3 regions of the Pseudoalteromonas sp. NZS11_1 genome follow, and region 3 is predicted to be linked to each of the others. Evidence: predicted binding sites of a transcription regulator. Region 3 holds the regulator's gene; each other region holds the start of a gene.
The links. The regulator sigma-54, encoded in region 3, starts transcription at its own class of promoters, with help from an activator protein. The targets are predictions, from matches to a motif close to GTTGGCACGNNNNTNGNNT.
Positions count from the first base shown of each region.

Region 1: I6F44_RS05780 (EF-hand domain-containing protein) is a predicted target of sigma-54. The motif match lies at 2,055-2,073, and genes of this name have one in related genera.
Region 2: I6F44_RS15540 (CsbD family protein) is a predicted target of sigma-54. The motif match lies at 1,928-1,946, and genes of this name have one in related genera.

Region 1 covers NZ_JADYXK010000004.1:204,087-207,372, reverse strand. The annotation lists gene rluB (23S rRNA pseudouridine(2605) synthase RluB) at 1-753, opposite strand, end outside; gene scpB (SMC-Scp complex subunit ScpB) at 750-1,340, opposite strand; gene I6F44_RS05780 (EF-hand domain-containing protein) at 1,492-2,013, opposite strand; gene I6F44_RS05775 (hypothetical protein) at 2,240-2,671, opposite strand; gene xthA (exodeoxyribonuclease III) at 2,912-3,286, shown strand, end outside.
Region 2 covers NZ_JADYXK010000024.1:56,368-59,653, forward strand. The annotation lists gene I6F44_RS15535 (xanthine dehydrogenase family protein molybdopterin-binding subunit) at 1-1,613, shown strand, start outside; gene I6F44_RS15540 (CsbD family protein) at 1,683-1,880, opposite strand; gene I6F44_RS15545 (group II truncated hemoglobin) at 2,161-2,574, shown strand; gene hrpB (ATP-dependent helicase HrpB) at 2,658-3,286, shown strand, end outside.
Region 3 covers NZ_JADYXK010000001.1:281,687-284,972, forward strand. The annotation lists gene ptsN (PTS IIA-like nitrogen regulatory protein PtsN) at 1-266, opposite strand, end outside; gene hpf (ribosome hibernation promoting factor) at 271-558, opposite strand; gene I6F44_RS01175 (RNA polymerase factor sigma-54) at 584-2,083, opposite strand; gene lptB (LPS export ABC transporter ATP-binding protein) at 2,153-2,878, opposite strand; gene lptA (lipopolysaccharide transport periplasmic protein LptA) at 2,875-3,286, opposite strand, start outside.

The DNA.
Region 1 (3,286 bases), on a different contig from region 3:
TTCGCGGCCTAATTTAACGGTTTTACGCAAGTAGTTTACTGTTTCTAAATCATACTCCATCCAACCACCTTGTGGCACGCGCTTATCAAGCTCTAATTTACCGTAACGAATACGAATAAGACGAGATACTTCCGCATCTTGAGACTGCCATAAACGACGAACTTCACGGTTACGCCCTTCATTTAACGTTACGTTAAACCAACGGTTAACGCCTTCGCCACCCATAGGGGTTACAGTCGTGAATTTGGCTGGACCATCTTCAAGCTCAACACCACGTAGTAAGTTTTTAACCGTTTCATTGGTTACTTCACCAAATACACGCGCAGAGTATTCACGCTCTACTTCATAGCTTGGGTGCATTAAACGGTTTGCCAGTTCACCATCGTTTGTAAAAAGCATTAAACCTGATGTATTAACGTCTAGTCGACCAACCGCAATCCAGCGATCGCCATCAATACGCGGAAGTCGATCAAATACAGTACGACGTCCTTCAGGATCTTTACGTGTGCTTAACTCACCTTCTGGTTTGTTATACATAATCACACGACAGATTCGGTCTGCTTTTTCTTCAATTTTTACACTGTGTCCGTCAACACGAATCAAATCGGTTTCTTCAACACGGTCACCTAACTTTGCCACTTTACCGTTTACACTAACGCGGTTTGCGTCAATGTATTTTTCCATTTCACGGCGTGAGCCTACGCCTGCACGGGCTAAGACTTTTTGTAACTTTTCACCTTGTATAATACTCATTCGGATGGTTCTCTCACAGAAGGATCGCTCAATAACTGGTTAATTTTACTTTGCTGCTCTGTTGGCAACGCAGGTAAATTTTCAAGCCCAGTTAACGAAAAATAATCTAAAAATTGCTTAGTAGTTGCATATAAAGCCGGCTTACCCGGAACCTCTTTATGCCCTACCACTTTAACCCACTCTCTTTCGAGTAAGGTTTTAATAATATTCGAACCCGTAGTAACACCTCTTACTTGCTCAATTTCGCCGCGTGTAATGGGCTGCCTGTATGCAATAAGTGATATTGTTTCCAGTAAAGCACGCGAGTATTTTGGTGCACGTTCTTGCCACAAGTTATTTAACCAAGGGCTTAAACTACTGCATGCCTGAAACCGATACCCACTACCAACCTCAACTAAGCGAATACCACGAGTTTGAAAATGTTCTTGTATTGTATCTATTGCGTCATTTATTCGTGCCATAGAAATAGCTAAATCTATTAATACGATGTCTTTAATGTGGCGTTTACTAACAGGCTTATCTGCAACAAAAATAGCTGCTTCAATGATCTCAACTAGTTGTTCATCACTAATTCGTCGACCCGCCATACACACTCTTAACAAATAAAAATACACAGCCATCTATTATGACAGAACAACACCAAACTAGGAAAATATATCTATCAAATAACTAAATTTAAAACACAAAAAAGCCAGTGACTAGCACTGGCTTCTTTGTTGCTTATTAAAATGACAACTATTAGCTGTGTTTAATGGCTTCTAATGCATCATCTTCAGCTACTGCGTTACCATATTTTTTAATGTAACCCATAAACTCGCTTTTACTGATCCGCTTATCTTGGTTTTTATCCATATAACCAAAATGATTTGAAATATCATCATCGTTACCTTCAACTACCGAGATATAGCCATTGCTGTCGTTATCTAGACTTGCAAAGCTGCTTTCAATTTTATCGAATTTAGCAATTTCAGCTTTAAATGCCGACTCACTTACTTCAGAATCAGTAGCTACTTTACCATTGTTTAACTTCATGTAAGTGTTAAATTCTTTGCGGCTAATTTCGTTATCCATATTGGTATCAATATTTGAAAAATGGCCCCAAATGCTATCGTCATCAGCTTCAACTTTTGAGATGTAGCCATCGCTATCATTATCTAAACTTGCAAAGTCACTATCTATTCTTTCAAGACCTTGATTAGATGAACAAGCCGCTAGGCTTAATGATGCTAAAATAGTGGCTGCTAATGTTAACTTTTTCATAAGACGTATCCTTCGTAATTAATTAAATGTCACTTTAACTAATACAAATCTAATGCCAATAATAGTTAACTTATAATAATCAATAACTTAATCTCATTCGGTATATTTATTAAGCAGTTTCAATAAGTTAAGCTTGCAAGCTTTGCAAACTACCTTGTAATTTTTGCAAAAAAATACCCGGTAAAAACCAGGTATTTCAATTTTACTTATATAGTTAAGCTAACAATTAGATTGCTGCGTTTTGGTAGCGCTTAACAAACTCAGTAACGTTTTGACCATTACATTTTAATGAGTTCAGGTTACCAATTTTTTGACGAACAGGTGCTAAACCTTGTTTTAAAGCCGTCATACATAGTTGAGTTTCTTGTTGAGCGTCTTTTGCAAATACTTCTACTTTCTCAACTGATGCGTTGCTTAATGTCGTTTTTTTAGCAATATCACGAATATCTTCGCCATTACATAAAATGCTTTTAGAAAAACGAGATAGGTAAACACCGTGCTGGGCAGCTTCTTTACGAGCAACGCTAAAGCCTTCGTTTGCACTTAGTACGCATAACTTAGACTCAATTTTGTTATCTTGGCTAAAGTAAGTATTGCTTTGTGCTGACGCAGTTGCAGATGCTAGTAAAGCAGTGGCTAAAAGTAGTTGTGTTTTCATGAGAGATCCTATTTGAACGAGCTAAACAAGTGAATTTCGCGCATTATATATTCAATAAAGTTAAGTTCAATTGAATTTTTTATTTATTTAAATAATTAATATTGTATTCACAATGTTTAAACTTCACCCATCATTTGATCAACATTTACGCAGCTATTATCTCAATTCAGTCATGTTATGTACGCGTATTTACTGATACAATTTAAGCTATTAAATAGAACCAATTTTAAGGTAAATTTTATGAAAGTGATTTCTTTCAATATCAATGGTCTGCGTGCTCGTCTTCACCAATTACAAGCAATTATCGACAAACATCAACCAGACGTTATTGGCTTGCAAGAGATTAAAGTTCACGACGAAGCATTCCCATTAGAAGATGTACAAAAAATGGGATATCACGTCTACTTTCATGGTCAAAAAGCGCATTATGGCGTAGCTATGTTATGCAAAAAAGAGCCTAAATCGGTCTTAAAAGGTTTTGTCACCGATACAGATGAATCGCAAAAACGCATGATAAGCGTCACTGTTGAACAAAAAAACGGTCGCGATCTTACTGTCATGAATGGCTATTTCCCACAAGGTGATAATATTAATCACGAAACTAAATTCCCTTAT
Region 2 (3,286 bases), on a different contig from region 3:
CAGCCGATGTACGCGAACCACAAGCGCTGGTGGCTATAATTGAACGCCCGCCTGTAGTAGGCGGTGTTGTTAAGTCATTTGATGCCAGTGCTACAAAAGCGATAAACGGCGTTATAGATGTTATTGAAATACCTGCACCAAAAGGCGCGCCGCAGTTTCAGCCAAAAGGCGGCATTGCGATTATAGCTAAAAACACATGGGCTGCATGGCAAGGGCGTAAAGCATTAAAAGTAGTGTGGGAAGATGGCAAAAATGGCGATTACAATTCAAAAGAATTTAAAAAGTCATTACTAAAAACAGTACAAACTCCACAGGCAAATATACGTGATAAAGGCGATGCCATGGGCGTGTTGGCTAAATCGAGCAATAAACTGGTAGCTGATTATTACGCGCCGCATCTTGCTCAAGCCCCAATGGAGCCACCTTGTGCAACTGCTATGTACAACAAAGACAGTGTTGATATATGGGCTGCTACGCAAAATCCACAAGCCGATATGAAAACAGTGGCGGCAATGCTTGGTATGGATGAGAGCAAAATTAACGTTAACGTTACCATGTTAGGGGGCGGTTTTGGGCGTAAATCAAAACCTGACTTTTCAGCTGAAGCAGCTTACCTTTCAATGAAAGTAGGCAAGCCTATTCGTGTTCAATGGACGCGTGAAGACGACATACAACATGGTTTTTACCATGCAGTTTCGGCTCAGCACATTGAAGCATCGCTAGATAAAAATGGCGCAATAGAATCGTATTTACACCGCACCGCGTTTTCACCAATTACCTCTACCTTTTCAGAAGGGGCGACTACGCCAGGGAGCTTTGAACTGCGTTTAGGATTTACCGATAACCCCATTAACACACCTAACATGAAGTTAGAAAACGGTGATGCGCCTGCCAAAGCACGAATTGGTTGGATGCGTTCTGTATCAAATATTTTTCATGCCTTTGCTATTCAGTCATTTATTGGCGAAGCAGCGCACAAAGCCGGTCGTGACCAAAAAGACTATTTACTAGACACGATAGGTCCGAGTCGTATTGTTGATGTAACTGAGCAAAATGCTACATACGATAATTACGGTGGCGATAAAGCGGTTTATCCTCTAGATATTGGCAGACTGCGCCATGTGATTGAAAAAGTAGCTGACATGAGTAAATGGGGGCGAGAGCTTCCTAAAGGTCGAGGTTTAGGAATAGCAGCACACAGAAGCTTTTTAACTTACGTAGCTACGGTAGTTGAGGTAGAAGTGTCGGATGCTGGCGATTTAAAAGTAATTAAATCTTGGGTTGCCATTGATGCGGGTACGGTTGTAAACACCGACACCGTTAAAAACCAAACCCAAGGTGGCTCTATTTACGGGATTACAACTGCAATCAGCGATGGTATTACCTTTGATAAAGGCCGCGTACAGCAAAGTAATTTTCATGATTATCGCGTACCGCGTATGAGCGACTCACCTCTTGAGATTGACGTTGAAATTGTACAAAGTGATGCACCACCAGCAGGGGTAGGCGAGCCGTCTACACCAGTTTATGCGCCAGCATTATGTAATGCTATTTTTGCAGCGTGCGGAAAGCGTATTAGGCAGTTACCGATTGGTAACCAATTAAAAGCGTAGCTAAATAACCTACAGCTTAAACAAAAAAAACCGCCAAATGGCGGTTTTTTTAAAAGCGGTTAACGCGGTTTAACGACCTTTTTCAAACTCATCAACTTCACGCTCTGCTTCTTCTTTAGATTTACCGTATTGCTGCTGAATTTTACCAACTAGCTCTGTACGGCTACCTTCAATTTTATCTAAATCGTCGTTGGTAAGATCGCCCCATTTTTGTTGAGCCTTACCTTTAAGTTCTTTCCAATTACCTTCGATACGATCGCTGTTCATAAGTTTATCCTTACTTTAGGTTAGTGAATTAACTGTCAGTTATAAAGTAGCAAGCCTTGTACCAAGGAATAATAATGGTTTTATTGTTTTTATTATCAGTTGGTTATATTTTTATGTTGAGCGATTTTGTTTTTAATATTGCGCTATTTATTAAAAAATATACATAGCAGCCTGTAATTATTGCTGACATAAGTTACGCCGCTTTGATGTAACTCATTCTTAAATTTTTGTTTTAAGCTAATATGCAGGTATTAAACAAAGTAGTTAACCTGAGTGAGTTATGAATACAAAAACGTGTGAATACGGAGTGGATGACTGCTCATACAAAATGGCAGGTGAGTTAGCAGGTATTACACAATTGGTGAATGCGTTTTACGATAATATGGACGCTTTAAAAGAGGCTGAAAATATAAGGAGTATGCATTCAAAAGATTTATCAGCATCACGTAAAAAGCTCGCTTACTTTTTGTCGGGCTGGTTAGGTGGTCCTAAATTATACGCTGAACATTTTGGCAGTATTAACATTCCTCAAGCGCACAAACATCTACATGTAGGAATTGAGCAAAGTGACGCATGGCTTTTGTGCATGCAAAAAGCGGTTGATGAGCAACCTTACGAAGCACCATTTAAAATTTACTTAATGCAGCAATTACGAGTGCCTGCAGATCGAATTAGAATGGTATCGGGTAGTTAATAGCAATTATTAATAAACATCTACCGCGGTGTCGCTGCGGTTTTTTGTTACAATGCCTGCAAAGCAATTTAGGGTAAATAGCTGTGCTGCCGGTTCAAGACATATATCAACAACTCGTTACTACATTACAAAGTAATCCTATTACGTTATTACAAGCGCCGCCTGGTGCGGGTAAATCTACGTGGTTGCCGCTGCAACTAATGCGCGATGGGCATTTTAAACGTATTGTAATGCTAGAGCCTCGCCGTTTAGCTGCTCGTAATATTGCCAGCTACCTAGCAAAGTGCCAAAACGAGAGTGTTGGGCAAAGTGTGGGTTTGCGGATTAGGGGCGAGAGTAAAGTAAGCGCTAATACGCGCCTCGAAATAGTCACCGAAGGCATGCTAACGCGCATGTTGCAAAACGACCCCGAATTAAGCGATATTGATTTACTGATATTTGATGAATTTCATGAGCGTTCAATTGCAGCCGATACCTCACTTGCCTTTGCGCTCGAGACCCAAAGTGCGCTGCGTGAAGATTTAACCATTATGCTTATGTCGGCAACTCTTGATACTGAGCGTTATACAGCGTTTTTTGACTGCCCTGTAATTCAATCAAGCGGTCGCAGCTACCCAATAGACGAAATATACATACCCATAAAAGATGAAAGCCGTTGGCTTGATGCAATTCCTACCATAATAAAACAAGCACTTAATGAGCAAACAGGTAG
Region 3 (3,286 bases):
AAATTTATTGGAGTTTCGCTAACGAGTACTAAAGCCAAAGGCTCTTCTGCACCGCTCATTCTTCCATGAGGAATGGCAATGCCACGCCCTATACCTGTACTACCCAATTTTTCTCTGCTCATTAAAGCATTAAGAATATCTTGTTGCGGTAAATACGGAAGTTTGTCGTGAGCAAGTTCGCTAATGAACTCTAAAATTCTTTTTTTGCTATTAAAAAGGACCGCAGCTTTGCTGCAGTCCTGGCATATAAGTGAGCTTAATTTCATCATATTAGTGTCGAGCAAGCTTCTCTTTGTGTTTAATTACTTGTCGATCGAGCTTGTCGATCAACGAGTCAATGGCGGCATACATATCTTGATGTTCTGTAGAGGCAAATAACTCAGCACCGCTTACGTGTATGGTGGCTTCTGCTTTTTGATTTAATCTTTCTACATCGAGAATGACATGAACATTATTAATATGATCAGAGTGTCTTTCTAGCTTCGCAAATTTGGTATTAATATAGTCTCTTAGTGAATCGGTTAATTCTACGTGACGACCAGTTAAGTTTAGTTGCATAAGCATTACCCTCTTTTTTTGCGTCTTAAATCAAACTTTTACGTTGATTTGACGGTGGAATAGCCAGAGATTCGCGGTATTTTGCGATTGTACGTCTCGCTACTTTAATTCCTTGCTCAGCCAATATATCCGCTATTTTGCTATCACTCAATGGTTTTGCTGAGTTTTCTGCTGCGATTAATTTTCGGATAAGCGCACGGATTGCTGTAGATGAACATTCACCACCGTTTTCGGTGCTTACATGGCTTGAGAAAAAGTATTTAAGCTCAAATATACCACGGGGTGTATGCATATACTTTTGGGTTGTTACGCGCGAAATTGTTGATTCGTGCATTTCTACCATTTCAGCAACATCATTTAAAACCATTGGTTTCATGGCTTCAGGACCGTGTTCAAAAAAGCCTTGTTGTTGTTTAACAATACAATTTGTTACTTTTAATAGCGTGTCGTTTCTACTTTCTAAGCTTTTAATAAACCATTTAGCTTCTTGTAAATGCGAGCGAATAAACTGGCTGTCACCACTGGATTTTACAGTGCGAGACATTGCAGCGTATTGGCTATTAACACGAATTTTAGGCATGCTATCTGGGTTTAATTCAACAACCCAGCGGCCTTTAATTTTTTTAACTGACACGTCTGGAATAACATACTCAGATTCTTCTCTTACAATAGTATCTGCAGGTTTAGGGCTAAGAGTATGTATTAATGTCATTACTTCTTTAAGCTCTTCTTCTTTGAGCTTGGTTTTCTTCATTAATGTACGATAGTCACGAGCAGCTAATAAATCAATATGCTCGGTTAAAATCATTTTTGTTTCATTAATGTAAGGTGTTTCTTTATCAAACTGGTTAAGCTGAATACATAAACACTCTTGTAAACTACGTGCAGCAATACCAACAGGATCAAACAGTTGGATGCGTTTTAATACAGCTTCAATTTCATCAAGTTCGACTTCGTTATCATCTTCGTTTTCTTGATTAAAGCTTTCTAAAATCTCTTCGCAGCTTAGTGTTAAAATACCTGAATCATCGACGGCTTCTACAATAGCAATAGCAATAGCTTCGTCTGTAGGGCTAAATGGCGTTAGTTGTAACTGCCACATTAAATACTCATGGAGCGTTTCAGTAGAGGCGCCTTGGTATATTGATTCGTCTTCAGGCATCGGACCCGATGATGCTGCTGGGGCGGCACTCATGTACTCATCCCAACTAACATCCATAGCCATGTCGTCACTTAGCGTGTCTTTTGCAAGTGCTTCACCACTATCTTGTTCGTATTCGCTTGGAACATCATCGGCAGATGCGCTAACAGTTATGTCATCTGTATCTGCTTTTTGCTCGTTTTTACCTGCAGCGTCTTCTGAATAGTCTGCTTCTTCAACCTCTAATAGCGGGTTGCTGTCGAGAGCTTCTTGTATTTCTTGCTGGAGATCCAATGTACTGAGTTGCAACAAACGAATAGCTTGTTGCAGCTGTGGAGTCATTGTAAGTTGCTGGCCCATGCGCAGCTGTAGTGATTGCCTCATGTATCTCTAACAATCCTTTTATGTTGTTATAATTAATACTAGCAGATGCTTAAAGACATGGCGTAAATGTTACAGCCTAAATTGCTCGCCTAAGTAAACATCGCGTACTGTTTTATCATTTAATACGTGTTCTGGAGTACCTGATGCAATCAGCTCCCCATGAGAAACAATGTAGGCTTTTTCACAAACATCAAGGGTTTCTCTTACGTTATGATCGGTAATTAATACACCAATCCCACGATTTTTAAGATGTTCTATTATTTTCTTTATGTCTAATACCGAAATCGGGTCAACACCTGCAAATGGTTCATCCAGTAATATAAATTTAGGATCTGCTGCCAGCGCACGTGCTATTTCAACACGACGACGTTCGCCACCTGACAATGCCATACCTTGGCTATCACGAATGTGTTGTATGCTAAATTCATCTAATAATTTATCGAGAGTGTCTTCTCTAGCTTGTTTATTTAACTCTTTGCGCGTTTCTAAAATGGCCATTAAGTTTTGATAAACAGTCAGCTTTCTGAATATTGAAGACTCTTGCGGTAAGTAGCCAATGCCTAATCTAGCACGACTATGCATAGGTAAAAGAGTAATATCGTTATCGTCTATCGATATTTTACCTTTGTCGCTAGGTACAAGTCCTACTATCATATAAAACGTGGTGGTTTTACCTGCGCCGTTAGGGCCAAGTAAGCCAACAATACTGCCAGCTTTGACTTCAAGGCCGACGTTTTTTACAACTTCACGGCCTTTATAGCTCTTTGCTAATAGCTCTGCTTTTAATGTACTCATGGTTGACCTTTGTCGCTTTTTTTACTTTTTTTAGTCTCGATTGGCACTAAAATTGTGTGAACGCGGTCAGTTGAGTTTTCATCTTTTTCGGCACTGATTAGCTGCTGCTCTATATCGTAGGTAATGCTTTTAGCATTTATTTTTTGTCCCGCTTGCGATACTTGTGCATTACCAACAAGCGTTAAAAAACGCTTAGATACATCATAACGTACTTCGTCAGCACTGGCGCTCATAGTCGTGCCATCTGATTGCTTTTCTTCAAAGTGCGCAGGGCTACCTGTAGCAATTAATAATTGTTTATTATCGCCAAGTTCATCGCGTTTATGTACTTCTAAGCGGTCGGCTGTGATACGGCGATTACCGTGAATAATCTCAACGTTTTTCTCAAAAATCCCGACATTAGCTTTT